Regions from separate parts of the Amycolatopsis sp. NPDC098790 genome, predicted to be linked through region 2. Evidence: riboswitches for the same ligand, from Rfam matches in the RefSeq annotation. Region 2 holds a riboswitch; the other holds the start of a gene.
What was found. Region 2 has a riboswitch for S-adenosylhomocysteine ahead of ahcY (adenosylhomocysteinase). Riboswitches for the same ligand answer to the same signal wherever they lie in the genome.

Region 1 (15,199 bases), 110 kb from region 2:
CAGCGTCGACGGCGCGAAGAACTCGATCGCCTACCAGCTCGACCACGGCGTCCGGTTCATCGAGTACGACATCCACGACAACGGCTACGCGACCACCCACGACTACGGGGTCGGCCACGACTCACCCGGCAACGCCGTCGACCACAGCGGCGGCAACCCGGCGTCGAACAACCTGCGCGACTGGCTCTCGGTGGTGAACACCTGGTCCGCGGCGCACCCGTCGGCCGCGCCGATCGTCGTCATGCTCGACCTGAAGGACAACCTGACCGACAACGCGAACTTCGCGGCGGGCAACCTGGTCGCGGTCAACCAGGAGCTGGAGTCGGTGTTCGGCAGCCGGCTGCTGCGGGCGCAGGACTACCCGGCCGGCTCGCCGACCGTGGACGCGCTGCGCGGGCGCGTGCTGCCGCTGCTGTCCGGCGACGGCGGCAGCCGCAGCGAGTACAAGCGGGACGTCGGGTACCACCCGGCCGTCGCGATCAACGGCCGCGGCCAGATCGTCGAGGTGCACGACTCCGGCGGCGGCGCGCTCTGGTACTGGACCGGCACCTACGGCGCCGACGGCCGCGTGACCTGGCTGCGGCACGGCAAGTACGACAGCGGGCAGACGCCGGCCGTCGCGCTCAACGACAACGGCGACCTCGTCGAGGTCCACCAGTCGCAGACCGCGTCGACGCTCTGGTACCACGTCGGCAAGCTCGGCGCGGACGGCGAGATCACCTGGCAGGCCAGCCACCAGTACGACAACGGCGTCCAGCCGACGGTCGCCTTCACCGACGCGACGCACGTGCGGGAGATCCACCAGAGCCAGAGCGGCAGCCAGAACTGGACCTGGAACGGCACCCTGGCCGGCACGACGGTGACGTGGGCCGGCAACGCGAAGACGTCGGACGCGCGGTACGCCAAGGACACCGCCGCCAACGGCGCCCGGCGCGTGAAGGTGTGGACGGGCGCGGACGGCCCGACGCCGTCGAACACCCTGCGCGTGGACACCGCGAGCGTCACCGGTGACCGGATCCGCTGCCGCCAGGTCGCTTTCGACGAGTTCCAGAAGGGCGACAGCGCGGAGCTGCAGCAGGGCGCGCTGTTCTACGGGGCACCCGCGACGGAGTCGGCGTTCATCACCTCGGCCCGGCAGTCGGGCAAGCTGGTCCGCGGCTGGGACTTCGACTCCGCGAGCGACGCGACGACGCCGCTGGCGAACTACCCGGCGACCAACCACCCGTACGACGCCTGGTACCAGACCGTGGTGGCCGGCGCCGTCGAGTAGCCCACCGACATGAACGACTCTTTCATGTCGTCTGGCGACATGAAAGAGTCGTTCATGTCGTTTCAGCCGGGGTGGTAGGAGCAGCGGGTGCCGGTGCGGACGCCGTCGCGCAGGACGTCGCCGATCACCGCATCCGCCGCGGCGATCCGCGTCAGCGCGCGGCGGATCGCCTTGCCCACCGCGATCCGGGCCTTCTCCTCCGCGCCCGCGAACTCGCGGACGCGGCCCGCCAGTCCCGCGGCCGCCGACAGCTCGCCCAGCAGCCAGTCGCGTTCGGTGCGGACCTGTTCCGCCCGGCCGGTGTCGTGGTTGGCTTCGTGCTCGTCGAGCTCGGCCTCGAGGTTGGCGAGCCAGCGCCGGTAGTGCGCGGTCGCCTCCTGGTCGAGCACCGGCTGCGCGGACGTCGCCTCGGCCACCACTCCGTGCGCCAGCTCGACGGCGGTCAGCTCGTGGCCCGGGTTGTCCAGCAGCGTCGCGAGGTAGCCCATGCCGACGCTGTGCTCGACCGAGGCCGACCGGCCGTCCAGGGTGAAGACCCAGTGACTGCCCTCGCGACGGCAGGTGACCCTGCGGTCCGCGACGCGGGGCGCAAACGCGGGCAGCACCATCCCGAGCTGCTCCGCCTCCCGCGTCGCCGCGGCCTGCTCCCGCGCCCCTTCCGCCGACGCCGGTCCCAGCGCCTGCGCGAGCCGGGCGCGCGACAACGCCGCGGCCGGCCAGTGCGCCAGCGCGAGGTTGTCGCGCACCGCCGCGCGGAAGTGCTCGGCGGCGCGCCCGGTCTCGCCCGCGGTCAGCATCGCCACGCCCAGCGCGTGCTGCACCGAGCCGAAGCAGGCGACGCCGAGGCTGGCCGTCATCGGCAGCCGCGCGAAGGGCTTCAGCAGCGCGTACGCGGCCAACGCCGATTCGACGTCCGAAACCAGGCAGGCGGACTCGACGATCCCGTACATCGACACGAGCCAGCTGCTCGACCGCGGCAGCAGCGCCAGGTCCCGCCCGCGCAGCCGGGCCAGCGCTCCGGCAGCCTCGCGCTCGTCCCCGGCCGCCGCGGCGGCGACGGCCAGCCCGGCGATCAGCGCGTTGTCGACGGCGCTGAGCGTCGGCGAATGCACCGTCTCCCGCAGCACCGGCAGCAGCTCGGCGACGCGGCCCTGGTAGAAGCGGACCGCGCCGACCTGCGCGGTGTACCAGCCGATCGCGTCGGCGTCGCCGGCCTGCTCACCCCGCAGCGCGCAGGCCGCCGCGCGGTTTTCCGCCTCCTCGAAGCGGCCGGCGCGGATGCTGAGCATGACGTCGATCGCGTCGAGCACGAACCCGACCGCGAGGTGGTCGCGTTCGGCCAGCAGGCCGCGCAGGTCGGCGAGCCCGCGCTGGGCGTGCGGGTCGCCGTCGAGGAAGAGGTCGACCGTGCGCCAGAGCAGGCCCATCAGCAGGTCGCTGCGGCGATCGGTGCGGAAGCCCTCGGTGATCAGCTCGTGGGCGAGCGCGCGGCGCTGGCCGCCGTGGTCGGGCCCGAGCAGGCAGTGGTGGGCCAGGCTCGCGGCCTCGGCCCAGGCGACCGGGTCGCCCGCGCGCTTGGCTTCTTCGAGCACGGCGAGGATCTCGTTGCTCTCCCCCGCCACGTAGTCGGCTTCGCCCGCGAGCCGCGCCTTGAGCCGCAGGGCCAGCGACGACCCCGGGTCGACCGCGGTCGCCGCACTGCGCAGCCGCGCCTGCAGCAACGCGGCCGCGGGCGCGCTCCGGTGTTCGTGCACCCACAGCCCGGCCAAGCCCAGCGCCGCCCGCGCCATCCCGGTCCCGTCGCACTCGGCCTCCGCGGCCCGGTACGCCCGGTCGAACCACTCCCGGCCGGCGCGCAGGTCGCCGTCGGCCTCGAGTGCGCGCTCCCCGTTGCGCAGCAGCTCGCCGAGCGCGGTGGCCGCCGGTCGCGTTTCGCTGTCCAGCATCGCCGCCCCCTCTCCCCCGGGAAATGGTGCCCGCGCGACCGGCGGGGGTCAACGTGCGAAAACCGCCGGGAAAGCCCTGGTCGCGGCCGGGTATTTTCCGCCGTCACGGTCCGCGCGCGGTCCACTCGCGACAGTCGCTGACGGCCGCCGTCAGCGCTTCGCCAGGGACCGGTAAGCCGTTCTCGCGAAGCTCTGCGGCATGAAAAAGCTGACTGTCCTGATCTCCGGCGCGAGCATCGCCGGCCCCGCACTCGCCCTCTGGCTGACCCGCTACGGCTGCGAAGTCACCGTCGTCGAACGCGCCCCTTCGGTGCGCCCCGGCGGCCAGGCCGTCGACTTCAAGGGCGCCACCCACCGGACCGTCCTGGAGCGCATGGGCATCCTCGACGACGTCCTGGCCCGCCAAACCGGCGGTACCGACCAGACCATCATCGACGCCGACGGCCGCTCCCAGGCCGTGATCCCGGGCGAGTTCACCGGTGGCGACATCGAGATCCGCCGCGGCGACCTCGCCGACATCCTGTACGAGCACGCGGACTGCGAGTACCTCTTCGGCGACACCGTCACGGCGCTGACCGAGACGCCCGACGGCGTCGACGTCACCTTCGCCAACGCTGGGCCGCGCCGGTTCGACCTCGTCGTCGGCGCCGACGGCATCCACTCGAACGTCCGGCGGCTGGCCTTCGGCCCGGAACGCGACTACGTCAACTTCCTGGGCCACTACTACGCCCTGGCCGAGCTGGGCGAGCAGGTCGGCGGCGGCGAGGCCGTGATGTACAACGAGCCGGGCCGGATGGCCGCGGTCGGCGGGCCGAAGGCGTCGGCGTTCTTCGTCTTCGCCTCGCCCGAACTGGACTACGACCGCGGCGACACCGGCACCCAGCGGAAGCTGGTCGCCGAGGCCTACCGCGACGCGGGCTGGCGGGTGCCCGAACTGATCGCGAAGCTTCCCGACGCCCGCGAGTTCTACCTGGACTCGCTCGCCCGCGTCACGATCGACCACTACTCGCGCGGCCGGGTCGTCCTGCTCGGCGACGCCGCCTACGGCAACACCCTCGGCGGCTTCGGCACCGGCCTCGCGATCGTCGGCGCGTACGTGCTCGCCGGCGAGCTCCTGGCCGCGGACGGCGACCACCGCGTCGCCTTCGCCCGCTACGAAGAACAGCTCCGGACGTACGCGAAGGTGTCGCAGCGCGGCAGCGCGGGCCCGTTCCTCGCGCCGCCGTCACCACTGCGGATCAAGCTGCGGGACTGGACGTTCAAGTCCCGCTTCCTGCTCGGCCTGATGCTCAAGGCGACCGACAAGTTCGCCACGGACATCGAGCTGAAGGACTACGCCTCGGGCTCGTAGGCCAGGTTCGGCCGCAGCCACTGCTCGACCTCGGCGACCTCGACGCCCTTGCGGCGCGCGTAGTCCTCGATCTGGTCGAGCCCGAGCCTGCCGACGGTGAAGTACCGCGAGTCCGGGTGCGCGAAGATCAGCCCGGACACGCTCGCCGCCGGCGTCATCGCGAACGACTCGGTCAGGTCCATGCCCAGCCGGTCGGCTTCGAGCAGTTCGAACAGCTCGCGCTTCTGGCTGTGGTCCGGGCTGGCCGGGTAGCCCAGCGCCGGGCGGATGCCGCGGAAGCGCTCGGCGTGCAGGTCGGCCAGCACCGGCTCGGCGTCCGGCTCGAACCAGTCGCGGCGGGCCCGCAGGTGGATGTGCTCGGCGAAGGCCTCGGCGAGCCGGTCGGCCAGCGCCTTGACCATGATCGCGCGGTAGTCGTCCTGCTGGGCTTCGTACTTCGCCGCCAGTGTCTCGGCGCCGTGGATCGCGACGGCGAACCCGCCGAGGTGGTCGCCTTCGGGGGCGATGTAGTCGGCGAGGCAGCGGTTGGCGCGGTCCTCCGGCTTCGACGTCTGCTGGCGCAGCATCGGGAACCCGACGTGCGCGAACTCGCCGTCGAGCAGGATGTCGTCGCCCTCGCTGTGCGCCGGCCAGAACGCGTACGCGCCCTTCGCGGTGAAGCTGCCGGTGGCGATGATCTGGTCGAGCAGCGTGTTGGCGTCGTCGAACAGCTCGCGGGCGACCGGCTGCTCCAGGATCGCCGGGTACTTGCCCTTGAGCTGCCAGGCCAGGAACAGGAACTGCCAGTCGATCATCTCGCGCAGCTCGGTGATCGACGGCTCGACGACGCGGGTGCCGGTGAACAGCGGCGTCGGCAGGTCCGCGAACACGACCTGCTCGCGGTTGAGCCGCGCCTGCTCGAGCGTGAGCATCGGACGGCGCTGCTTGCTCGCGTGCTGCTCGCGCAGCACCTCCTGGTCGGCCCGGTTCTTCTCGGCGAGCGCGATCGAGCGGTCCGGGTCGAGCAGGTCCGACACGACGCCGACGACGCGGGAGGCGTCCAGCACGTGGACCGTCGCGTTGTCGTAGGCGGGCGCGATCTTGACCGCGGTGTGCTGGCGGGACGTCGTGGCGCCGCCGATCAGCAGCGGCAGCTTCAGGCCGCGCCGCTGCATCTCGGTGGCGACGGCGACCATCTCGTCCAGCGACGGCGTGATCAGCCCGGACAGCCCGACCGCGTCGGCGCCTTCGGTGACCGCGGTGTCGAGGATCTTGCCGGCCGGCACCATCACGCCGAGGTCGATCACCTCGTAGTTGTTGCAGCCCAGGACGACCCCGACGATGTTCTTGCCGATGTCGTGGACGTCGCCCTTCACCGTGGCCAGCACGATCTTGCCCTGGCCGCCGTTCGACGCGAGCCTGCCCTCCTGGCGCGCCTTCTCCTTCTCCTCCTCCATGAACGGCTCGAGGTAGGCGACGGACCGCTTCATCACGCGGGCGCTCTTCACGACCTGCGGCAGGAACATCTTGCCGGAGCCGAACAGGTCGCCGACGACCTTCATACCGTCCATCAGCGGGCCCTCGATGACGTCGAGGGGCCGCGCCATCTGCTGCCGCGCCTCTTCGGTGTCGTCCTCGATGTAGTCGACGATCCCGTGCACCAGCGCGTGGGACAGCCGCTCGCCGACCGTGCCTTCGCGCCACGAGAGGTCCACGACGCGCTTGGTGCCGCTGCCCTTCACGTTCTCGGCGAAGCTCACCAGCCGGTCGGTGGCGTCCTCGCGGCGGTCGAACAGCACGTCCTCGACCAGCTCGAGGAGCTCCTTCGGGATGTCCTCGTAGACAGCGAGCTGGCCCGCGTTCACGATGCCCATGTCCAGGCCGACCTGCATGGCGTGGAACAGGAACGCCGAGTGCATCGCCTCGCGGACGACGTCGTTGCCGCGGAAGGAGAACGACAGGTTCGAGATGCCGCCGGAGATGTGGACGCCGGGACAGCGTTCCTTGATCCGGGGCAGCGCGTCGATGAACGCCTTCGCGTAGCCGTTGTGCTCGGCGATGCCGGTGGCGACGGCGAGCACGTTCGGGTCGAAGATGATGTCTTCGCCCGCGAAGCCGGCCTTCTGCGTGAGCAGGTCGTAGGCCCGGCCGCAGATGTCGACCTTGCGGTCCGCGGTGTCGGCCTGGCCCGTCTCGTCGAAGGCCATCACGACGACGCCGGCGCCGTAGTTGCGGATCGTGCGGGCCTGGGCGAGGAAGGGCTCCTCGCCCTCCTTGAGGCTGATCGAGTTGACCACGCCCTTGCCCTGCAGGCAGCGCAGGCCGGCTTCGAGCACGGTCCACTTGGAGCTGTCGACCATCACCGGGATCCGGGCGACCTCGGGCTCGGTGGCGATGAGGTTGAGGAAGGTCGTCATCGCCTCCTCGGAATCGAGCAGGTCGGCGTCCATGTTGACGTCCAGCAGGTTCGCGCCGCCGCGGACCTGCTCCAGCGCGACGTCGACGGCGGCCTGGTGGTCGCCGGACTCGATGAGCCGGCGGAACCGCTTCGAGCCGGTGACGTTGGTGCGCTCGCCGATCATCACGAACCCGGTGTCGGCGCCGATGCCGAACGGCTCGAGGCCGCTGAAGCGGGTGTGCGTGCGCGGCGCCGGCACCTCCCGCGGGCCGACGTCCTTCGCCGCGGCGGCGATCTTCGCGATGTGCTCCGGGGTCGTGCCGCAGCAGCCGCCGACCAGGTTGACCAGGCCGTCGCGGGCGAACCCGCCGATCAGCCCGGCGGTCTCCTCGGGCGTCTGGTCGTACCCGCCGAACGCGTTCGGCAGCCCGGCGTTCGGGTGGCAGGCGACGTAGGCGTCGGCGATCCGGGCGAGCTCCTCGACGTGCGGCCGCATCTCCTCGGCGCCCAGCGAGCAGTTCACGCCGACGACCAGCGGTTTCGCGTGCTCGACCGAGCTCCAGAACGCCTCGACGGTCTGCCCGGAGAGCGTCCGGCCGCTCAGGTCGACGATGGTGACCGAGATCCACAGCGGCAGGTCCGGCGCGACCTCGCGGGCGGCGGCGATCGCGGCCTTGCAGTTGAGCGTGTCGAAGATCGTCTCGATCAGCAGCAGGTCGACGCCGCCCTCGGCGAGCCCGGCGATCTGCTCCGCGTAGGCCGCCTTGACCTGCTCGAACGTGACCGCGCGGTACGCCGGGTCGTCGACCTTGGGCGACAGGCTCAGGGTGACGTTCAGCGGCCCGATCGACCCGGCCACGAACTTGCCGCCTGCCTCGTCGGCCGCCTGGCGGGCCAGCTGCGCGCCGCGGACGTTCATCTCGTGGACGTAGGCCTGCAGGCCGTAGTCGGCCTGGCCGATGCTGGTCGCGGTGAAGGTGTTCGTCGTGGTGATGTCCGCACCGGCCGCGAGGTACTGGCGGTGGACATCGAGGATGACGTCCGGGCGGGTGAGGTTCAGCAGGTCGGGGTCGCCGGTGACGTCGTGGGTGTGCTCGCCGAAGCGGTCGCCGCGGTAGTCGGCCGGGGTGAGCCCGGCCCCCTGCAGCATGGTGCCCCAGGCACCGTCGAGGACCGCCACGCGGCTGTCCAGCAGCTCACGCAGCCGGCTGGTGGGATCTTGACTCATCAGCGCCCTCCCTCGTCGGGGAGGCGCCCTTGGTCCGGTGGAGCGGGCCGAGCGTGGCGGACCCCGTGGTCCGTTGCAGCGCCTCTCGACCCGCGAACCAGGATAGTGGACCCGGCACCCGGCTGGCCATCCCGCCCCGGCCGGGCGTCCACGATCTGGGACACCGGCCGTGACCGTCCACAATGGAACACTGCGTGCACCCTGCACCTCCACCACGGATCCTCCTCGCTCCGGCGGCGGTCCTCACCTCATCGACTGCCCTCCTTGAAAACTGAAACACGTTCTAATACGCTCCTCGCGTGGACTACGGAATCGTGCTGTTCACCAGCGACCGCGGCATCACCCCGGCTTCGGCGGCGCGCGCCGCGGAGGCCGCGGGGTTCGCCACCTTCTACGTGCCCGAGCACACGCACATCCCGGTGAAGCGCGAGTCGCCGCACCCGCGCACGGGCGACGCGTCCCTGCCCGACGACCGCTACAGCCGCACGCTCGACCCCTGGGTCGCGCTGGCGACGGCGGCCGCGGTGACGTCGCGGATCCGGCTGTCCACCGCGGTGGCCCTGCCGGTGGAGAGCGACCCGATCACCCTCGCCAAGACGATCGCGAGCCTCGACCACCTCTCGGGCGGCCGGGTCACACTCGGGACCGGCTTCGGCTGGAACGTCGACGAGCTGACCGACCACGGCGTTCCCGGCAACCGCCGCCGGACGGCCCTGCGCGAGTACCTCGAAGCGATGAGTGCACTGTGGACGGAGGAAGAGGCTTCCTACGCCGGGGAGTTCGTCTCGTTCGGACCGAGTTGGGCGTGGCCGAAGCCGGTCCAGGCCCACATCCCGGTGCTGCTGGGCGCGGGCCCGACGGAGAAGACGTTCCGCTGGATCGCCCGCCACGCGGACGGGTGGATCACCACCCCGGCGGACTCCGACCTGGACGGGCACGTGGCTCTGCTCAAGGAGATCTGGTCCGCTGAAGGCCGGACTGGCGCACCGCGGATCTGCGCGCTCGGGGAACGCCCGGACCCGGACCGGTTGGCGCACCTGGATTCCCTCGGCGTCACCGAGACGATCTTCGGCTTGCCGGACCGTTCGCCGGAGGAAGTCGAAGCGTGGATCGGCCGGCTGGCCGGGAAGCTCGGGCTCGCCGTCACCCTCTAGGGCCGCCTCAGAACCAGTGCAGGCAGTGCGGTGGGCGCTCGGCGCGGAACAGCGCGTCGGCGAGCGCGGCCGCGTCCGGGTGGTGGGCGTGGATCTGCCCGCCCCGCACCAGCGTGCTCGGTGCCACGCCGCCGAGGTACACCGAACCGAGGTCGGTCGCGTCCAGGGAGAGGTCCGGCGCCCGGCCGGTCGGGTAGCACTCGGCCTTGCCGTCCCGGACCGTGAGAAGGTAGCGGCCCCGCTCCCCCAGGAACGAGTCCTCGACGTCGAGGACGAGCTCGCCGTCGGTGGACCAACCGCGCGCCGTCAACGCCCGCGGGACGTCCAGCAGCCGCACCCACAGCCAGTCCGTCTCGTCGCTCACCTCGGCCGCGCGGAAGTCCGCGAGCTGCCAGCGCAGCGGGTGCTCCGGCGGGCACTTCTTGAGCACGACGCGGGTGACCAGGTCGTGGTCGAGGAGGAACCGGGTGAGCGCGGTGGTGACGGCGTCGTCCGCCGCGATCGTCTCGTCGACCGTCAGCGTGCCGGAGTCGAGCAGGTAGGTCGCGTACCCGTCGGCCCTGCCGCCGGAGTCCCGGTGCACGGCGACGTAACGCGGGGCCGCGGACACCGGCGGCTGCCCCGCGCCGCGGGCCCACCAGTGACGCGGCCGGGACAACGCACCCGGCTGAGTTCGGCGGTAGCGGTCGTAGGCGTCCTCCAGGAGGTCGCCGCACTCGGCGCGGCGCAGCACCTCGATCGAGCCTTCCGCCGCGACGGCGGTGCTCCGCGGAGCGGCTCGGTGCCGGTCCACCGTCAGCCGGTGCGTGGTCGTCGCCGGCCCGTAGCCGAACCGGCGGTAGATCACCGCCTCACTCGCGAGGAGCACCGCGAGGAACTCCCCGCGCGCCCGCGCGTCGGCGAGCTGGTGGCGCATCATCGCGGTGAGCACGCCTCGCCGCCGGTGCGACGGCAGGACGCCGACCGCGGTCAGCCCGCCGGCGGGCACGGGGACGTTCCCGGGCAACGTCAGCTCGAAGGAATAGACGGCCGCGGTGCCGACGGGCCGGCCGTCCACCACCGCGAACAGCGCCCGGTCCATCTCCAGTGCCGACCAGACCCGGTCGCCTTCGGGTGGGAAGCGCCCGAAGGCGGCGAAAAGCGTGTCGACGAAGGCGTCGCGGTCGTGCTCGGTCGTGGAACGGATCTCCATCGGGGCACAGTGCAGGGCCGGATCGCCACTGGGCAACCGAATAACGGTCCCTGAAGCGAAGGCCTCGGCCCCCGCCTCGGCGTGCCGAGTTTCTCCACAACGTTTCTCCGCAACCCCGAAGCCTTCATTGTGACTACGGCCGGCAACACCGCGTCAAGGCGGGAAAGATGCCTTGACCCGGCGCTGCCGGCCGTGTTCTGGCTTCGGATCGGGGTTGCGGGAGGCCCGGGTTTCGATGGTGCTCGGGTTCTCGACTGGCCCTCGCCTCTGTGTTGGCCGGACCCCCGGGTCAGCTCTTCGCCGCGACCCCCTGCCGCGCCCGGAGGTCGAGCTCGATCTGCTCCAGCGAGCGCCCCTTGGTCTCCGGCACCAGCCACTTGGTGAGCACGAACAGCACCACGTTGATGCCGGCGAACAGGAACATCGAACCGCCGATGCCGAGCGACTTCGGGTCGGAGATGATCGGGAACACCGCGCTCACGATGCCCGTCGCGGCCCAGAGGACGACGCTGCTGACGCCCATGCCCGCCGCGCGGAACTTCAGCGGGAACACCTCGGACATCATCACCCAGACGACCGCGCCCCAGCCGAGCTCGTAGCCCACCAGGTAGAGCACCATCATCACCAGCATCAGGATGCCGCGGGTGCCGGTGTCGTGGACGTTCAGCACGACGAGCCCGGCCGCCACCAGCGTGAGCACCATGATGACGTTGCCGATGAGCAGCAGCGGCTTGCGGCCCCAGCGGTCCACCACGAACACGACCCACGCGGTGAACAGGAACTTCGTGACGCCCAGCAGGACCCCGGACAGCAGCGCGGCCTGCGTCGCGAACCCGAGGCCGATCAGCATCGTCGGGAAGTACGCGTTGATCGCGTTGACGCCGCTGAACTGCTGGCCGATCGCGAGCAGCAGGGCCACCACGAGCATCGGGCGGACGAAGCCGGAGAACAGGTCGCGCAGCCGCGGCTTCTCCTCGGTGTCCAGCCGGATGACCTCGTTGATGGTGGCGATCTCTTCGTCGAGGTTGACGGTGTTGCCGTGCGCGCTCGCCAGGACCCGCCGGGCTTCCTCCTCGCGGCCGTTCTTCACCAGCCAGCGCGGGGTTTCGGGCAGGAACACCAGCCCGACGAGCAGGATCACGGCGGGCACGATCGCGCCGGCGAACATCCACCGCCAGGCCGACACCGGGCCGAGCCAGTAGCTGACCAGGAACGCGATCAGGATGCCGAGCACGATGAAGATCTGGTTCAGCGCGCCCATCGCGCCGCGCAGCCGCGCCGGCGCCAGTTCGGACAGGTACGTCGGCACCGTCGACGACGAAAGGCCGATGCCGAGGCCGATGATCAGCCGCGAGATCACCAGCAGCGCGAACGTCGGCGAGAACGTCGCGGCGAGGGTGCCGACGATGACGATCGCCGCGGCGACCATGATCGTGCGGCGGCGGCCGAGCGCTTCGTTGGTGCGGCTGGAGAACAGCGCGCCGACGATCGCACCGACCGACAGGCTGGCGGTGATCACGCCCTTGTCCCAGCTGGTCAGTGCCCACAGTTTCCCGATGAACGGGAGCACCCCGGAAATCACGCCGAGGTCGTAACCGAAGAGGATGCCGCCGAGCGCGCCGAAGAAGTACAAGGTGGTTCGGCTGATGTGCCGCGCCGGGGCTGTCTGCGTCATTGCCGGGTCGCCTCTTTCGTAGGTCCAGTCCAGCCAGCGGCCACCACACTCACACGCCGGAAAAAGCCGGGCAAGACAGTCGTTGATAACGATTCAGAAACCTGATCGGCGTTCACATATGTGACACCGCTTATCGCACAACACACCCCTTTCCCCCGGCCCGCCGAATCCACTGTAGACAGACCACTCCGGTGAAATCGTCGAAGCGTTTGACCTGGTCCGAACCCTGGTTTACGGTCCACCTGGAAGCGCTCCCAGACTTGTCGAGACAACCTGTGGAGGCAGACGTGCGCAGCACGCTTTCCCGTTCATCGAGACGGCTACTGGCGAGTGCGCTCGCCCTCGTCGTCCCCGTCGCCGTCGCGGTCACCGTCGGTGCGCCGGCTTCCCCGGCCGCCCCCGCGCCCTACACGTGGCGCAACGCGGAGATCGGCGGCGGCGGGTTCGTCCCCGGCATCGTCTTCAACCAGGCGGAACCGGGCCTCGCCTACGCCCGCACCGACATCGGCGGCGCGTACCGCTGGAACCCCGCCACCGGGCGCTGGCTCCCGCTGCTGGACTCGGTGGGCTGGACCGACTGGGGCCACAACGGCGTGGTCAGCCTGGCCACCGACCCGGTCGACCCGAACCGCGTCTACGCCGCGGCCGGCATGTACACCAACAGCTGGGACCCCAACAACGGCGCGATCCTGCGCTCGACCGACCGCGGTGCCACCTGGCAGTCCTCGGCGCTGCCGTTCAAGCTCGGCGGCAACATGCCCGGCCGCGGCATGGGCGAGCGGCTCGCGATCGACCCGAACCGCGACAGCGTCCTCTACCTCGGCGCGCCCAGCGGCAACGGGCTCTGGCGCAGCACGGACTCCGGCGTCACGTGGGCGAAGGTGACGGCCTTCCCCAACCCGGGCAACTACGCACCGGACCCGAGCGACCCGACGGGCTACTCCAGCGACAATGAGGGCGTCACCTGGGTGACGTTCGACCCGTCGACCGGCACCCGCGGGAACACCACGCAGACCATCTACGTCGGCGTCGCGGACAAGGCGAACACCGTCTACCGCAGCACCGACGGCGGCACGACGTGGGCGCGGCTGGCCGGCCAGCCCACGGGTTTCCTGGCGCACAAGGGCGTCCTCGACAGCGCCGGCGGTTACCTCTACCTCGCGACCAGCGACACCGGCGGGCCCTACGACGGCGCGAAGGGCGACGTCTGGAAGTACGCGACGAAGACCGGTGCGTGGACGCGGATCAGCCCGATCCCGTCCGACAGCGCGGACGACTACTTCGGCTACAGCGGGCTGACGATCGACCGGCAGCACCCGAACACGCTGATGGTCGCGACGCAGGTGTCGTGGTGGCCGGACGTCATCTTCTTCCGCAGCACCGACGGCGGCGCCACGTGGACCCGGATCTGGGACTTCTCGAGCTACCCCGACCGGACGCTGCGGTACACCCAGGACATCTCTTCGGTGCCGTGACTGACCTTCGGCACCCAGCCCGCTCCCCCGGTGCCGTCGCCGAAGCTCGGCTGGATGACCGAATCGGTGGAGATCGACCCGTTCGACTCGAACCACCTGCTCTACGGGACCGGCGCGACCATCTACGGCACGAACGACCTCACGAAGTGGGACAGCGGCGGCAAGATCACGCTCAAGCCGGTCGTCGGCGGCCTCGAGGAGACCGCCGTGCTGGACCTGGTCAGCCCGCCGTCGGGCGCGCCGCTGATCTCCGGGCTGGGCGACATCGGCGGGTTCCGGCACGACAGCCTCGACGCCGTGCCGTCGACGATGTTCACCTCGCCGGTGTTCACGACGACCACCAGTCTGGACTACGCCGAGCTGACGCCGGCGACGATCGTGCGCGTCGGGACACTCGACCGCAGCGCCCGGCCGAACGACAACCGCGTCGCCTTCTCCACCGACGGCGGCAAGAACTGGTTCCAGGGCGCCGAACCGGGCGGCGGCGCGAGCGGCGGGACGGTGGCCGCGGCCGCCGACGGCAGCCGGTTCGTGTGGAGCCCGGAAGGCACCGGAGTCAGCTACTCGGTGGGCTTCGGCTCGTCGTGGACGACGTCGGCGGGCATCCCCGCCGGCGCGGTGGTCGAGGCCGACCGCGTGGACCCGAAGCGGTTCTACGGGTTCGCCGCGGGGAAGTTCTACGTCAGCACCGACGGCGGCGCGACGTTCACCGCGACCGCGGCCACCGGGCTGCCCAGCGGCTCGGCGCACTTCAAGGCGCTCCCCGGCGTGGCCGGCGACGTCTGGCTGGCCGGTGGATCCGGCTCGGCGTACGGTCTCTGGCACTCCACCGACTCCGGAGCGTCCTTCACGAAATTGACCGGGGTCGCCGAGGCCGACAACATCGGGTTCGGCAAGGCCGCCTCCGGCCGGCCGTATCCGGCGTTATACACCATCGCGAAGATCGGCGGGGTGCGCGGGATCTTCCGGTCGGACGACGCGGGCGCGTCGTGGACGCGGATCAACGACGACAAGCACCAGTACGGCAACATCGGGGCGGCGCTGAGCGGCGATCCGCGGGTGTACGGCCGGGTGTACGTGGGCACGAACGGGCGCGGCGTGATCATCGGCGAGTCCGGCGGTGACCAGCCGCCGCCCACGACCACCACCACGTCGTCTCCCCCGACGACCACGACGACCACGACGACCCCGGTGCCGTCGTCGTCGTGCACCGCGGCCTACACCGTCACGAACCAGTGGCAGGGCGGTTTCCAGGCCGGGGTGAAGATCGGGAACACCGGGACCGCGCCGGTGTCCGGCTGGACGGTCACCTGGTCCTTCGCCGACGGCCAGCACGTGACGCAGGCGTGGAACGCGCAGGTGACGCAGACCGGCGCGGCGGTGTCCGCGGTGGACGCGGGGTGGAACAAGACGATCCCGGCGGGCGGCAGCGCCGAGTTCGGCTTCACCGGGACGTCCGGCAGCACCAACGGGAAGCCCGCCGCGATCAGCCTCAACGGCAGGGCCTGCACCACGTCCTGACGGCGGAACG
Region 2 (15,199 bases):
TAGGGCAGGTCCACGGTCGGCTTGCCGTCGAGGTGCAGGACGTCGCAGGCGAAGTAGAACACCGGGCAGTGCGCCTTGAGCCGCTTCGCCGCGTTGCCGTCGGCCCGGCGGCGCTCCTCGAGGCCTTCGGGGTACGGCTTGCCGTCCTTGATCACGACGGCTTCGCCGTCCAGCAGCACTTCCGTCGACCCGAGCTCTTCGCCCAGCTTGTGCAGGTCGGGGTAGCGGCCGGTGACGTCGGCGCCGGTCTCGTCGTGCGCGGTGACGCGGCCGCCGGAGACGAGCAGCATCGTGCGCAGGCCACCCCAGGCGAATTCGTAGGCCCAGTCGTCGTCCTCGGCGGGCAGCTCGCCCGGGACCGCCGTCATCGGCTCGACGAACTCGGGGGCGTCTTCGTGCCCCGGCTCGGCCGGGTCGAGGCGCCGCAGCATCCAGTCGCGGTCGTCGTCGGCGTTGTGCCGGTTGAGGAAGAGGTACTTGCCGCGCGCCCGCTCGCCGTGGAAGACGACCTCGACCTTGTGGTCGTTCCAGTGCAGGGTTTCGTACTTCCCGGTGTCCCACACGGTCATCCGGCCGCCGCCGTACTCGCCGGCCGGGATCTCGCCCTCGAAGGTGAGGTATTCCATGGGGTGGTCTTCGGTGTGCACCGCGAGCCGGTTCACCCCGGGCGCGAGCGGCAGCCCGCGCGGGACGGCCCAGGACACGAGCACGCCGTCGCGTTCCAGCCGGAAGTCCCAGTGCAGGCGGGAAGCGTGGTGCTCCTGGATGACGAAGAGGTCGTTGCCCCCGGGTTCCGGCGGGCCGTCGGGCCAGGGTTCGGGGGTGCGGTCCCGGCCGCGCTTGCCGCGGTACTCCTCGAGTTTGTCCGCCATCGCCGCCCCGGTACCCCTTTCCGCTCGGGAGCGTCCAGGGTACCGGGGCGACGACGTCAGTCGGTCTCCGCCATGGCTTCGGCGAACTGCGCCGCGTACAGCCGCGCGTAGGCGCCGCCGCTGCGCAGCAGGGTCTCGTGGTCACCCTGCTCGACGATCTGGCCGTGCTCCATCACCAGGATCACGTCCGCGTCGCGGATCGTCGACAGGCGGTGGGCGATCACGAAGCTCGTGCGGCCGCTGCGCAGCGAGTTCATCGCCCGCTGGATCAGCACCTCCGTCCGCGTGTCCACCGAACTGGTCGCCTCGTCCAGGATCAGGATCACCGGCTTGGCCAGGAACGCCCGCGCCACCGTGATCAGCTGCTTCTCGCCCGCGCTGACCGTGCCGCCTTCGTCGTCCAGCACCGTCTCGTAGCCGTCCGGCAGCGTCCGGACGAACCGGTCGACGTGCGTCGCCTTCGCCGCTTCGATGATCTCCTCGCGGCTCGGGTCGTCCGCGCCGTAGGCGATGTTCTCCGCGATCGTGCCGCCGAACAGCCACGCGTCCTGCAGCACCATGCCGGTCTGGTCGCGCAGCTCCTCGCGGTTCATCTTCGCGATGTCGACGCCGTCGAGCGTGATCCGCCCGCCGTCCAGCTCGTAGAACCGCATGAGCAGGTTGACCAGCGTCGTCTTGCCCGCGCCGGTGGGGCCGACGATCGCCACCGTCTGGCCGGGTTCGACGGCCAGGGACAGGTCGTCGATCAGCGGCTTGTCCGGCAGGTAGCGGAACGAGACGTCCTGGAACTCGACGCGCCCGCGAACGACCGACGGCCGCTCCGGCGAAGAAGGCTCCGGCGCCTGCTCCTCGGCGTCGAGCAGCGCGAACACCCGCTCGGCCGACGCGACCCCGGACTGCAGCAGGTTCGCCATGCTGGCGATCTGCGTGACCGGCTGGCTGAACTGGCGCGAGTACTGGATGAACGCCTGCACCTCGCCGAGAGTCAGGCTGCCCGAGGCGACGCGCAGCGCGCCGATCACGGCCACCAGCACGTAGCTCAGGTTGCCGATGAACATCATCGCCGGCTGGATCATGCCGGAGATGAACTGCGCCCGGAAGCTCGCCTCGTACAGCGTCTCGTTCTGCTTGTCGAAGATCGCCGCGGCCTCATCGCGCCTGCCGAACACCTTGACCAGCGAATGGCCGGTGTACATCTCCTCGACGTGCGCGTTGAGCTTGCCGGTCGTCGACCACTGCTTGATGAAGTTCGGCTGCGCCCGCTTGCCGATCTTCGCCGCGACGACGGCCGACAGCGGCACCGTGAGCAGCGCGATCACCGCCAGCAGCGGCGAGATCAGGAACATCATGATCAGCACGCCGATCACCGTCAGCAGCGACGAGACGATCTGCGACAGCGTCTGCTGCAGCGACATCGCCAGGTTGTCGATGTCGTTGGTGACGCGGGACAGCACCTCGCCGCGCGGCTGGCGGTCGAAGTACTTCAGCGGCAGGCGCGAGAACTTCTCCTCGACGTCCTGGCGCAGCCGGTACACCGCGTGCTGCACCAGCGTCGTCGTCAGCCGGGCCTGGATCAGCCCGAAGAACGACGCGATGACGAACAGCGCCAGCACGACCAGCAGGATCTGCCCGACCTTGTCGAAGTCGATGCCGACGCCGGGCACGAGGTCGACGCGGCTGTAGATGTCGGCCAGCGTGCCGTCGCCGCGGGCGCGCAGCCCGGCGACGACCTGCTCCTTCGTCACCCCCGGCGGCACCTGCTTGCCGAGCACGCCTGCCAGGATCGCGTCGGTGGCCTGGCCGAGGATCTTCGGCCCGATCACGGTCAGCGCGACGCTGGCCGCGCCGAGCACGAGCACGCCGATCAGGTGCAGCCGTTGCGGGGCCAGCATGCGCAGCAGCCGCTTGAGGGACCCCTTGAAGTCGAGGGCCTTCTCCGGCGGGGCGCCGCCGGCCATCCACCGGCCCGGTCCGGCGGTGGCCGCCCCGGTGTTCTTCTGCCGTTCGGCCGTGGGCCGTTCCCCCGCCTCGGTGACGGCGGCCTTCGGCGATTCCGTGGTACTCACGCCGCCTCCTGCTCGGTGAGCTGCGACAGCACGATCTCGCGGTAGGTTTCGTTGCTGTCGAACAGTTCGTGGTGGGTACCGGTGCCGACGACGCGGCCCTCGTCGAGGACGATGATGCGGTCGGCGGTGCGGATGGTGCTGACGCGCTGCGCGACGATGATCACCGTCGCGTCGGCGGTTTCGGACACGAGGGCGCGGCGCAGGGCCGCGTCGGTCGCGTAGTCCAGCGCCGAGAACGAGTCGTCGAAGAGGTAGATCTCCGGCTTGTGCACCAGCATCCGCGCGATGGCGATCCGTTGCCGCTGGCCGCCCGAGACGTTCGTGCCGCCCTGGGCGATCGGTGCCTCCAGGCCTTCGGGCATCGCTTCGACGAAATCCTTGCCCTGCGCCACTTCCAGCGCGTGCCACAGTTCTTCGTCGGTGGCGTCCGGGTTGCCGTAGCGCAGGTTGCTCGCGACCGTCCCGGCGAACAGGTACGGCTTCTGCGGCACCAGCCCGACCGCGCGGGCGAGCACCGCGGGATCGAGGTCGCGCACGTCGACGCCGTCGACCTTGACCGTGCCCTTCGTGGCGTCCATCAGCCGCGGGATCAGGTTCAGCAACGTCGTCTTGCCGGTACCGGTGGACCCGATCACGGCGGTGGTCTCACCCGGCCGCCCGATCAGCGAGATGTCCTGCAGCACCGGCTTTTCCGCGCCGGGGTAGCGGAACTCGACACCGGAGAGCTCCAGGTGCCCGTGCACCGCGCCCGGACGGATCGGCGACACCGGCGGGCGGACGCTCGACTCGGTGTCGAGGACCTCGCTGATCCGCTCGGCGCTGACCTCCGCGCGCGGCACCATCATGAACATGAACGTGGCCATCATGACGGCCATCAGGATCTGCAGCAGGTAGGACAGGAACGCCGTCATGGCCCCGATCTGCATGCTGCCGGAGTCGATGCGCTGCCCGCCGAACCACAGCACGGCGACGCTGGAGGCGTTCATCACCAGCATGACGATCGGGAACATCAGCGCCATGAGCCTGCCCACCCGCAGCGAAACGGTGAGCAGCTGGTCGTTCGCGACGTCGAAGCGCTCGCGCTCGTGCTTGTCGCGGACGAACGCGCGGATCACGCGGATGCCCATGATCTGCTCGCGCAGCACCTGGTTGATCCGGTCGATCCGCTCCTGCATCAGCCGGAACGCCGGGCGCATCTTCGTGATGATCGTGCCGACCGCGATCGCCAGCACCGGCACGATGACCAGCAGCAGGCCCGACAGCGGGACGTCGAGGTTCAGCGCCAGGATGATGCCGCCGACGCACATGATCGGCGCGGACACCATCAGCGTCAGCGTCATCACCACGAGCATCTGGATCTGCTGGACGTCGTTGGTGGTGCGGGTGATCAGCGACGGCGTGCCGAACTGCCCGACCTCGCGGGCCGAGAAGTCCTGCACCCGGTGGAAGACGCCGGACCGGATGTCGCGCCCGACCGCCATCGCGGTGCGGGCACCGTAGTACACCGCGCCGATCGACCCGGCGATCTGGGCGAGCGTCACGGCCAGCATCACCGCGCCGACGCGCAGGATGTAGCCCATGTCGCCCTTGATCAGCCCGTTGTCGACGATGTCGGCGTTGAGCGTCGGCAGGTAGAGCATGGCGATCGTCTGCACGAGCTGCAGCACCACGATCACCCACAACGTGGTTTTGTACGGGCGCAGGTGACTGCGCAGGAGCTTGACTAGCACAGAGATTCCCCCAGTGGAGTGGTGGTGGTGTTCGGGTTTTTCTTCGGTGCGCCGGCAGTCAGCGTCGGCATCCCGGCGGCCAGCTCGTCCAGCAACCGCTCCAGCGTGGGCAGGAGCGGCTCGTCGGTCATGAACCAGTTGACGAAGGCGACGCGGACAGCGCTTTCCACCGAGGAGGCCATCAGCCGGCACAGCAGGTGGTCCACACCGCCCACCCGTTTCGCGATCGTTTCGGCGAGGACCCGCTCGACCGCCGCGTGGGCGTTGAGGAACTCGCCCCGCAGCATGAGCTGGCCCATCAGCTCCCGGATACGCGCAACATACGCGCGATCCGGCTCGCCCTCACGCGAATATTGGCGGATCACCGCCTGCTTGACCGACTCCCAGAGCGGCTCGCCCGCCGGCCGGGCGAGCAGGGCCTCGCGCATCCCCTCGTGGCGGTCGACGACCACCGAGCAGACCGCCTGCTCCTTGCTCGAGAAGTAGTTGTTGAATGTCCGGGGCGAGACGCCGACCTCGTTGGCGATGTCCTCGACCCGGACGTTCTCCAGCCCGCGCTCCAGCGTGAGCCGCAACGCGGCCTGCGCGAGGGCTCGGCGGGCCTCGCGCTTCTTGCGTTCCCGCAGCGTCAGCTTCGGTGGTTCCTCCGGCGGCATGAACGGAGTGTAGCGAAAAACTTGCGTGCCCCGCAAAAAAGTGCGGGGCACGCAAAAATTCGGTCGAACCGGACAGGCTCGGATTCCGTCGTGCGGGACCGCCCGGCCTGCGGTATCGACGCCCGTGTGCGTTCCGTTGCGGGGCGCAAATTGCAAAATTGGACCGATTGGCCTAACGCACTGCGCTCACCAGGAGCTACGTGCCCGAAATCCGCTCACTGCCCGCGATCGCACGGGGACCGGCTGTGGACATCCGGCGAGACTTTCTGCTTGCATGTCGGGCGTCGCCGCCGGGGGTCGGCGCCGCGTACGCGTTTTTCCGCACCTGAGCAAGGAAGAAGTGGGACCACATGGCGAGCCGGGCCCGGGAACTCCTGGATCGATCACGCGTCCTGCTGGACCGCTCGCGGGTCGCCGCCGCGCAGTTCCTCACGGCGCCGCCGAAGCACCCCGGGTACGCACCCGCCGCGGGTCCGGCGATCGCCCAGCTGACGCCGCCGGTGGTGGCGGTCCCGCCGTCGCCGGCGGACGACGCCGTGCTGGCCGAGATCTGCGCCAGCGTGGCCCTGCGTGACCTCAACCTGCTCGACCAGCTGCTGGCCCGGCTGGAGGAGCTGGAGGCGGGGGAGGAGGACCACCACCGCCTCGCCGAGCTCTACCAGCTCGACCACCTCGCGACCCGGCTGCGCCGCAACGCCGAGAACCTGCGCGTGCTGGCCGGCCAGGAGACCGCCGACGACGCCGCCCGCGCGACGACGGTGCTCGACGTCATGCGCGCGGCGATGTCCTCGATCGACCACTACGCCCGGATCACCATCGGCCGCGTGGTCAACCTCGGCGTCGTCGGCTTCGCCGCGGAAGACCTGGGCCGGGTGCTCGCGGAGCTGTTCGACAACGCGGCCAACCAGTCTTCGCCCAGCTCGCCGGTGAACGTCAGCGCGCACTTGACCGAGCAGGGCAGCGTGCTCGTCCGGATCGAGGACGAGGGCATCGGCATCCCGGCCGACCGGATCGACGGCCTCAACGCGCGGCTGGCCGCCGGCGGCGACCTCGACGACGCCGCGGCGCGGCACATGGGGCTCGCGGTGGTCTCCCGGCTCGCCGCCCGTCACGACGTCACCGTGCGGTTGGACCGGCGCAGCCCGCACGGCACCGTGGCGACTGTGCTGCTGCCCACCGGCATCGTCACCGAGCTGACCGAGAACGCGTGGTCGGGCACCCGGACCGTCACCGTCGAGCCGGTGAAGGCGCCGGAAGGCGAACCGGCTTCCGTCGGCGGGCTGCCGCGCCGCCGTCCGGGCACCTTTCCGAAGGAGGAGCCGGTGCGGGCGATGCCGCGCCGGCCGAGCCCCCGCCCGCGGCCGCTCGAGCAGACCGGCGGCACCACGGCCAACGGCCTTCCCCGGCGCGTGCCCGGCAGCATCCGCGGGGCCGCGCCCGAACCGCCGCCACCACCCGCGGCCGCCGAACCCGCGGGGAACGGGCACGAGCAGCTGCTCGCCGACCTCGGCGCCTTCGCCGACGGCGAGCGGGCCGCTCTCGCCGAGAACCACCGTGCCCAGCAGGACGAGACGCCCGGAGGAACCGCCTCGTGAGCGCACCCCACCCGGCCCCGGCGAACTTCGCCTGGCTGCTCGACGACTTCGTGCGCAAGGTCCACGGCGTCAGCCACGCGCTGATCATGAGCGTGGACGGCTTCCCCCTCACCGCGTCCGACTCGGTCGGCGAAGCCGAGGCCGAACAGCTCGCGGCGATCGCCAGCGGCCTGCTCTCCCTCGCCGGCAACAGCGCGGCGCTGTTCGGGAAGGGCAGCTGCGAGCAGATCATCATCCGGCTCACCCACGGCTACTTCCTGTTCATGGGCATCGGTTCCGGTGCCGGGCTCGCGGTGCTGACCTCGGGCGAGGCGGACATGAAGGTGGTCGCCTACGAGATGACCCAGTTCATCACCAACGCCGGCCACGCGCTCACCCCCGAGGTGCGCGCCGAACTGCGCCAGGTGCTCACCGCGCGCCGTCCGCGGGTGTGATGAGAATGCCCGACGAGGATGTGATCTCAGTGTCCGAGAAGGACACCGCCTTGCCGCGGCGCAGCCGCCGGATCCGCGCGTACGCGCTCACCGGCGGCCGCACCAGCACCCGGCACCAGCTGCTGGTGGAGACCCTGGTCTCGGTCCCGCGGTACGACCCCGCGCTGAGCGGCACGCTGATGCCCGAGTCGCGCTCGCTCTACGAACGCGCCCGGGCGCGGTGCTCGATCGCCGAGCTGTCGGTCGGGCTCGACCTGCCGCTGGGCGTGGTGCGGGTGCTGATCGGCGACCTCGCGTCCCAGGGCGCGGTGTTCGTCCACCCCACGGCGCACGCCTACCACCACGACACCAACGTGCTCGAGAGGATCCTTGATGGGCTCAAGCGGCTCCCCGCCTGAGGGCGATCTGCTGACGATCTCCGCGAAGATCGTCGTCGCCGGGGGCTTCGGTGTCGGCAAGACCACGTTCGTCGGCGCGGTGTCGGAAGTGCCGCCGATGAGCAACGAGGCCTGGATGACCGAGGCCGGCGAAGGCATCGACGAGATCCCGCCCGGCGGCAAGTCGACGACGACCGTGGCGATGGACTTCGGGCGGATCACGCTGCGCCCGGACCTGCTGCTGTACCTGTTCGGCACGCCGGGGCAGGCGCGGTTCTGGTTCCTCTGGGACGACCTGAGCCGGGGTGCGCTCGGCGCGGTCGTGCTGGTCGACACCAGCCGGATCGACGAGTCGTTCGCGGCGATCAACTACTTCGAGAACGACTCCGAGCTGCCGTTCGTGGTCGCGGTCAACCAGTTCGAGGGCATGCCGGTGCACGACCTCGACGAGGTGCGCGACGCGCTGGCGCTCGACCCGAGCGTCCCGCTGGTCACCTGCGACGCCCGCGACCGGGCGTCGACGATCGCCACCCTGACCGAGCTGGTGAGCCACACGCTGTCGCTGGCCGTGCTGTCCGGCCCGCGCGAGCTGGCCGGCAGCGTCCCGAACGCCTGAGAAGGAGAGCGAGCTTCATGCGCAGGGTTCTGATCGTCGGCGCCGGGCAGTCCGGGCTGCAGCTGGCCCTCGGGTTGCAGGCGAAGGGCTACGACGTCACGGTGATGTCCGCGCGGACGCCGGAGGAGATCCGGAACGGCCGCGTGATGTCGACGCAGTGCATGTTCCACGACGCGCTGCAGCACGAGCGGGACCTCGGGATCAACCAGTGGGAAGCCGACACGGTCAACGTCGAGGGACTCGGCGTGTCGGTGGCCGCGCCGGACGGCGGCCGCGCCCTCGACTGGTTCGCCGAGCTGGACCACATCGCGCAGTCGGTCGACCAGCGGGTCAAGATGGCGGGCTGGCTGGAGCTGTTCGAGGACCGCGGCGGCAAGCTCGTCATCCACGGCGTGATGACGTCCGAGCTGGACGCCCTGTCGCGGCTCTACGACCTGGTGATCATCTCGGCGGGCAAGGGCGAGCTGGTCCAGCTGTTCGACCGGGTGCCCGAGCGTTCGCCGTACACGAAGCCGATGCGCGCGCTGTCGCTGGCCTACGCCCACGGCGTCCGGCCGCGGCCGGAGCACCCGGACAAGATGGCGGTGCGGTTCAACATCGTCCCCGGCGTCGGCGAGCTGTTCATGATCCCCGCGTACACGCTCAGCGGGAACTGCGACATCCTGTTCTTCGAGGGCGTCCCCGGCGGGCCGCTGGACTGCTTCGACGACCGCCCGGGCCCGGCCGAGCACTTCGGGCGGATCCTCGACCTGATGAAGCGGTTCGTGCCGTGGGAGTACGACCGCTGCCGCGACGCCGAGCTGACCGACGCCAAGGCCACGCTGGCCGGCGGCTACACGCCGGTGGTGCGCCGGCCGGTCGGCACCCTGCCCGGCGGGGCGATCGTGCTGGGCATGGCCGACGTCGTCGTCGCCAACGACCCGATCACCGGCCAGGGCTCGAACAACGCGAGCCACTGCGCGGCCACCTACCTGGACGCGATCGTCGAGCGCGGCGAGGAGCCGTTCGACGCCGCGTGGATGGACGCCACGTTCGAGCGCTACTGGGAGTACGCCCGGCACGTCACCGAATGGACCAACGCGCTGCTGCTCCCGCCGCCCCCGCACGTGCTCCAGATCCTCGGGGTGGCCGGCCAGAACCCCGCGGTCGCGCGGCGGTTCGCGAACGGGTTCACCGATCCCACGGACTTCCAGAACTGGTTCCTGGACCCCGCACTCTGGGAGAAGTACCTGGCAGAGGTCTAGATCAGACTGTCGCCGATGGACGATTCGGGCTACGGTAGTTACGTAGCGTGAAGTCAACTGGGTCGTCTCTCGGAGGTGCGTGGCATGCGGGCGATGTGGAAGGGCTCGGTCTCGTTCGGGCTGGTGTCCATCCCGATCCAGATGTACGCGGCGACCGAGAACAAGAACGTCTCCCTGCGCCAGGTGCACGAGGCCGACGGCGGCCGGATCCAGTACAAGAGGTTCTGCACCATCGACGGTGCCGAGGTGCCCTACGCCGAGATCGCCAAGGGCTACGAGCTGCCCGACGGCGAGATGGTCGTGCTCACCGACGCCGAGATGGCCGAGCTGCCGCTGTCGTCGCAGCGCACGATCGACGTCCTGGAGTTCGTGCCGTTGGAGTCGATCGACCCGATCCAGTACGACCGGACGTACTACCTGGAGCCGCAGAAGAACGCGGTGAAGCCGTACGTCGTGCTGCGGGACGCGCTGCACAAGTCGAGCCAGGTGGCCATCGCCAAGGTCGCGGTGCGGCAGCGGGAGAGCATGGCGGTGCTGCGGGTGCACGCCGACGTGCTGGTGATGACGACGATGCTGTGGCCGGACGAGGTCCGCGAGCCCGACTTCCCGTTCCTGCGCGACGACCCGCCGCAGATCCGGCCGCAGGAGGTGACCATGGCCGGTTCGCTGATCGATTCGCTGGCCGAGCCGGTCTTCGAGCCGGAGAAGTACCACGACCACTACCGCGAGGCCCTCGAGGAGATGATCGAGGCCAAGGTGGCGGGGGAGGAGACGACCAAGCCCGCCGCGGTCACCGCGAAGGCCGACGTCGTCGACCTGATGGCGGCGCTGCAGGCCAGTGTGGACGCCGCGAAGAAGTCCCGCGGCGCGAAGTCCTCTTCGGAGGAGTCCGATGAGGACGGCGAGCCGGCCGCGAAGAAGAAGCCGGCGACGCGCAAGCGGGCGTCCAAGTCGGCGTGACCCCCGGCGCGACACGCCGCCGCCGTCGTCCCGCGTCCGCGTGGTTGCCGGTGGTACCAAGGGATTATGGACTGCGCTTCGTGTGATGCGGGCATCGACCACTGCCACGGCACGCTGGTGGTGCACCCGGAAGGCGGATTCACCGAGTGCACCGACGCGGCCTGTGCGGACGCCGACCGGGTGCGGCACGGCCTGATCGTCGACTGCCAGACGCTCGGCAGCGGGTGCGGCTGCGCCGCCACACCCGCGAAACCCCTGCTGCGCCAAGCTTCCTGAGCCTCCCGCCAGGATCGCGAAGGCCTTCCCGCCCGGGCTTCACCGCCGGCCGGGGAGGCCTTCGCGGCGTCAAGACGACGTCAGAACGGCGTCAAGGACGTAACACGATCGTGTATGCAGCTGTGTACACGGGCTTGGCGATGTGCTAACACTAACGGGGTCCTTCGGCTCTCCCTCCCCCTCGGAGCCGGAGGACCCTTTATTTTCCGTCCGTTGTGGATAGGTCAGCGGTCGATGTACAGTTCACCGCGTGGTGACCTGTGAGACGCGCGAGTCGGCGCTGGCCCGGATCGGGCGCGCCCTCGCCGACCCGACCCGCTGCCGGATCCTGACCGCCCTGCTCGACGGACCCGCCTACCCCGGGCGGCTGGCGGCCGAACTCGGGCTGAGTCGTTCGAACGTCTCGAACCACCTGTCGTGCCTGCGCGGCTGCGGGCTCGTGGTGGCCGGCTACGAGGGGCGTCAAGCGCGCTACGAGATCGCCGACGTCCACCTGGCCCGCGCCCTGCGCGAGCTCGTCCAGGTGGTGCTGGCGGTCGAGCCGCGGGACGAGTGCGAGCCGGCATGACGGACGCGTGCTCCGACGGCTGCTGCTCGCCGGTGGCGATCGCCGCGGACCGCCGGGCGGTGCTGGTGCGCCGGGTGCGGCTGCTCGTGGCGGCGACGATCACCTACAACGTCGTCGAAGCCGCCGTCGCGCTGACGGCGGGCACGGTGGCCTCGTCCGGCGCGCTGGTCGGCTTCGGGCTGGATTCGGTGGTGGAGGTCGCTTCCGCGCTCGCGGTCGCGTGGCAGTTCTCGGGCCGGGACCCGGAAGCCCGCGAACGGCGGGCCCTGCGGATGATCGCGCTGTCGTTCTTCGCGCTGGCCGCCTACGTGACGGCGGAGTCCCTGCGGACGTTCTTCACCGCGGCGGCACCGGAAAGCTCGCTCACGGGTGTCGTCTTGGCGGCGGTTTCGCTCGTCGTCATGCCCGTCCTGTCCGCCGCGCAACGGAGAACGGGCCGGGAACTGGGTTCGGCCAGCGCGGTCGCGGATTCGCGGCAGACTTTGCTCTGCACTTACCTTTCCGCGGTCCTGCTGGCGGGATTGTTGCTCAACACCGTTCTGGGCTGGTGGTGGGCCGATCCGGCCGTCGCCCTCTTCATCGCTTTCGTCGCGGTGAAAGAAGGCCGAACGGCCTGGCGCGGCGAGCATTGCTGCTGACGCCGTGCCAGGCCGTTGGTCACTAGCGGACTAGTGGATCAGTACCAGTGCGCACGCCCACCGATCCGGCGGCCGGTGCCGCCCAGGATGGCCAGTGCCACGCCGGCCACCGCGAGAATGATGCCGATGGTGTAAAGCACCGGGATGCCCACGATGAACCCGATGACGAGAAGAATTACACCGAGAATGATCACTTGACACACACTCCTTCGCATGGGACCCGTCCGGCGTGCCGGCCGGGCGGATGCGCTGTCACGGGGAGGATGGCCACTTTCCCGATGAACCAAACTGCGTCGAATGGAGCAATCCTGGATCAGTACCGGTAGTGATCGAGCTTGTACGGGCCTTCGACGTCGACGCCGATGTACTCGGCCTGGGCTTTCGTGAGCTTGGTGAGTTTCACACCGAGCGCGTCGAGGTGCAGCCGGGCCACCTTCTCGTCGAGGTGCTTGGGCAGCCGGTGGACGTCGGTGGCGTACTCGCCGGGCTTGGCGAACAGCTCGATCTGCGCGATGGCCTGGTTGGTGAACGAGTTCGACATCACGAACGACGGGTGGCCGGTCGCGTTGCCGAGGTTCATCAGGCGGCCCTCGGAGAGCACGATGAGCGCGTGGCCGTCCGCGAACGTCCACTCGTGCACCTGCGGCTTGATCTCCTTCTTCGCGATCCCGGGCAGCTTCGCCAGGCCGGCCATGTCGATCTCGTTGTCGAAGTGCCCGACGTTCGCGACGATCGCGTTGTGCTTCATCCGGCTCATCTGGTCGGCCGAGATGATCCCGAAGTTGCCGGTGGTGGTGATGAAGATGTCGGCCGTCCCGACTACGTCGTCGAGCTCGACGACGTCGAGCCCGTCCATCGCCGCCTGCAGCGCGCAGATCGGGTCGATCTCGGTGACCGCGACCCGGGCGCCCTGGCCGCGCAGCGCCTCGACCGCGCCCTTGCCGACGTCGCCGTAGCCGCAGACGACCACGCGCTTGCCGCCGATCATCACGTCCGTGGCGCGGTTCAGGCCGTCCACAAGGGAGTGCCGGATGCCGTACTTGTTGTCGAACTTGGACTTCGTGACGGAGTCGTTGACGTTCATCGCGGGGAAGAGCAGCTCGCCGTCCTTGGCGAGCTTGTAGAGCCGCTTGACGCCGTTGGTCGTCTCCTCGGTGACGCCGCGGATCTCCTTGGCCATCCGGGTGAACCGGTCGCCGTCGGCCGCGAGGCTCGCGCGCAGCGTCTCCAGGACGATCCGGTACTCCTCGGAGTCCTCTTCGGACGGTTGCGGGACCGCGCCCGCCGCTTCGAACTCGGCTCCCTTGTGGACGAGCAGGGTGGCGTCGCCGCCGTCGTCGAGGATCATGTTGGGGGCCTGGCCGCCGGGGAAGGCGAAGAGCCGGTCGGTGCACCACCAGTACTCTTCGAGCGTCTCGCCCTTCCACGCGAACACCGAGGTGCCCGCCGGGGCCTCGACGGTGCCTTCCGGGCCGACGACGACCGCCGCGGCGGCCTCGTCCTGGGTGGAGAAGATGTTGCAGGACACCCAGCGCACCTCGGCGCCGAGCGCGACCAGCGTCTCGATGAGCACGGCGGTCTGGACGGTCATGTGCAGCGACCCGGCGACGCGGGCGCCCTTCAGCGGCTGCGCGGCGGCGTACTCGCGGCGGATCGCCATCAGGCCGGGCATTTCGTGCTCGGCGAGCCGCAGCTGGGTGCGGCCGGCGTCGGCGAGGGAGAGGTCGGCGACGGCGAAGTCGAGGCCGTTGCGGGTTTGCAGCTTGTCACTCATGCTTCGGTGCACTCCGGAGTCCGTTTGCGAAACGCTCGGGAGGAACCGTGGTGTGACAACAAGAAAGGCACCTCCCTCGCGGGAGGCGCCCTTGGAGTCGTGGTGCGGGCCGAGCGTGGCGGAAAGGGTTCCGTCGCAGCGCCTCTCGGCCCGTGACCAGGATGGCAAAGCCGCCGGGAGGCTGTCAAGCGAGCGAGCAGGCCATGAGAACGTCGTCGACGTCGTGGCCGTCGACGCGGAATTCGGCCCGCAGCACGCCTTCCACGACGAACCCGCAGGACTCGTAGACCCGGCGGGCGGCGGTGTTGTGACCCAGTACGCGCAGCGTCACCTTGCGCGCGCCGCGCCGGCGAGCCTCGGCCACGGCGGCGTCGACGAGCTGCCGCGCGATGCCGAGCCGGCACCGGTCCGGGGCGACGGCGAGCCCGCCGATCACCCGCACGTGGGCGTGGGCGGGGATGCCGAAGCCCACGTTGAGCCGGACGTAGCCGGCGACCGCGCCGTCGTGCTCGGCGACGAGGACGTCTTCGGGCCGGCAGTCCTCGTCGAAGAACGGCGTGCCGGGCGGCGGCGGGGGAGCGGGGGACACCGCCGTCGTCCAGGTGCGCTCGTCGAGCTTCGCCAGCGCGGCTTCGTCGTCGGCCCGTGCCGTCCGGAGGGTGGTCACCGGCCCAGTGTGGTCCACGCCTCTTCGACGGCCGCGGCCAGCCGCTCCGCGGTCGGCGTGTCCTCCCGGGCGGTGATCCGCAGGAGGACGGTGAGGGCCGGGCCGGAGCGCTGGCAGGCCGTGACGAAGGAGCTGTCGGGATCGGGCTCGCGGCCGAGCGGGGTGGGGTCGTTGTGCCGCAGGCACTGCACGGCGCCGACCCGGACGAGCTCGGTCGACGGCGCCGCGAGGCCGAGCGCGGTCGCGTCTTCGTAGGGCGCGAACAGCTCGGGCGACGGTGCGCGGACGGCCGTCAGCTGGAAGCCGTTCGTCAGCCGGGCGTCGCTGTAGGACCGGGAGGCGGCGGGCGCGCCGTCGTAGGCCTCCGAGACCCGCGCGGCGTTCTCGCGGTCGGTCTTGTCGGCGCGCTCGATCTGCGCCTTCCCCGCGGTGCCGGCGCTCCCGAGCTTCCCGACCGCGACCTGGGTGGACTCGTACCCGCCGAGCGTGCCCGGCGCCTCGAGCGGGCGGCCGCCCGGCGCGTCGCCGAAGAGGCTCAGCGTCAACCACGGCACGCCGACGAGGAACGCGCCCACGAGCACGCCGATCAGGCCGACGGCCACCGGCCGGGCGAGCAGCGGGCGGCGCCGGGGCACCGCGGTCGTCGGCTGCCCGGGCGCGGGCGGCATCGGGAATTCCTGCGAGAAGCCCTCGGTCACGAGGGAATCGTGGCGTAGACCGGGTTGT

Region 1: another riboswitch for S-adenosylhomocysteine. It lies ahead of metH (methionine synthase); the one in region 2 lies ahead of ahcY (adenosylhomocysteinase).

What each region holds. Positions count from the first base shown of each region.
Region 1 covers NZ_JBIWAI010000002.1:1,319,330-1,334,528, reverse strand. The annotation lists gene ACIQWX_RS19920 (hypothetical protein) at 1-1,270, shown strand, start outside; gene ACIQWX_RS19915 (hypothetical protein) at 1,333-3,216, opposite strand; gene ACIQWX_RS19910 (FAD-dependent monooxygenase) at 3,416-4,567, shown strand; gene metH (methionine synthase) at 4,549-8,172, opposite strand; S-adenosyl-L-homocysteine riboswitch at 8,187-8,265, opposite strand; gene ACIQWX_RS19900 (TIGR03619 family F420-dependent LLM class oxidoreductase) at 8,472-9,326, shown strand; gene ACIQWX_RS19895 (GNAT family N-acetyltransferase) at 9,334-10,518, opposite strand; gene ACIQWX_RS19890 (sugar porter family MFS transporter) at 10,808-12,193, opposite strand; gene ACIQWX_RS19885 (hypothetical protein) at 12,481-13,668, shown strand; gene ACIQWX_RS19880 (cellulose binding domain-containing protein) at 13,723-15,189, shown strand.
Region 2 covers NZ_JBIWAI010000002.1:1,210,641-1,225,839, forward strand. The annotation lists gene ACIQWX_RS19365 (DNA polymerase ligase N-terminal domain-containing protein) at 1-872, opposite strand, end outside; gene ACIQWX_RS19370 (ABC transporter ATP-binding protein) at 929-2,938, opposite strand; gene ACIQWX_RS19375 (ABC transporter ATP-binding protein) at 2,935-4,668, opposite strand; gene ACIQWX_RS19380 (TetR/AcrR family transcriptional regulator) at 4,662-5,324, opposite strand; gene ACIQWX_RS19385 (sensor histidine kinase) at 5,675-6,919, shown strand; gene ACIQWX_RS19390 (roadblock/LC7 domain-containing protein) at 6,916-7,353, shown strand; gene ACIQWX_RS19395 (DUF742 domain-containing protein) at 7,359-7,751, shown strand; gene ACIQWX_RS19400 (GTP-binding protein) at 7,726-8,346, shown strand; gene ACIQWX_RS19405 (styrene monooxygenase/indole monooxygenase family protein) at 8,364-9,590, shown strand; gene ACIQWX_RS19410 (Ku protein) at 9,675-10,550, shown strand; gene ACIQWX_RS19415 (hypothetical protein) at 10,617-10,826, shown strand; gene ACIQWX_RS19420 (ArsR/SmtB family transcription factor) at 11,077-11,394, shown strand; gene ACIQWX_RS19425 (cation transporter) at 11,391-12,032, shown strand; gene ACIQWX_RS19430 (hypothetical protein) at 12,071-12,226, opposite strand; gene ahcY (adenosylhomocysteinase) at 12,346-13,806, opposite strand; S-adenosyl-L-homocysteine riboswitch at 13,883-13,959, opposite strand; gene ACIQWX_RS19440 (GNAT family N-acetyltransferase) at 13,991-14,473, opposite strand; gene ACIQWX_RS19445 (hypothetical protein) at 14,470-15,171, opposite strand.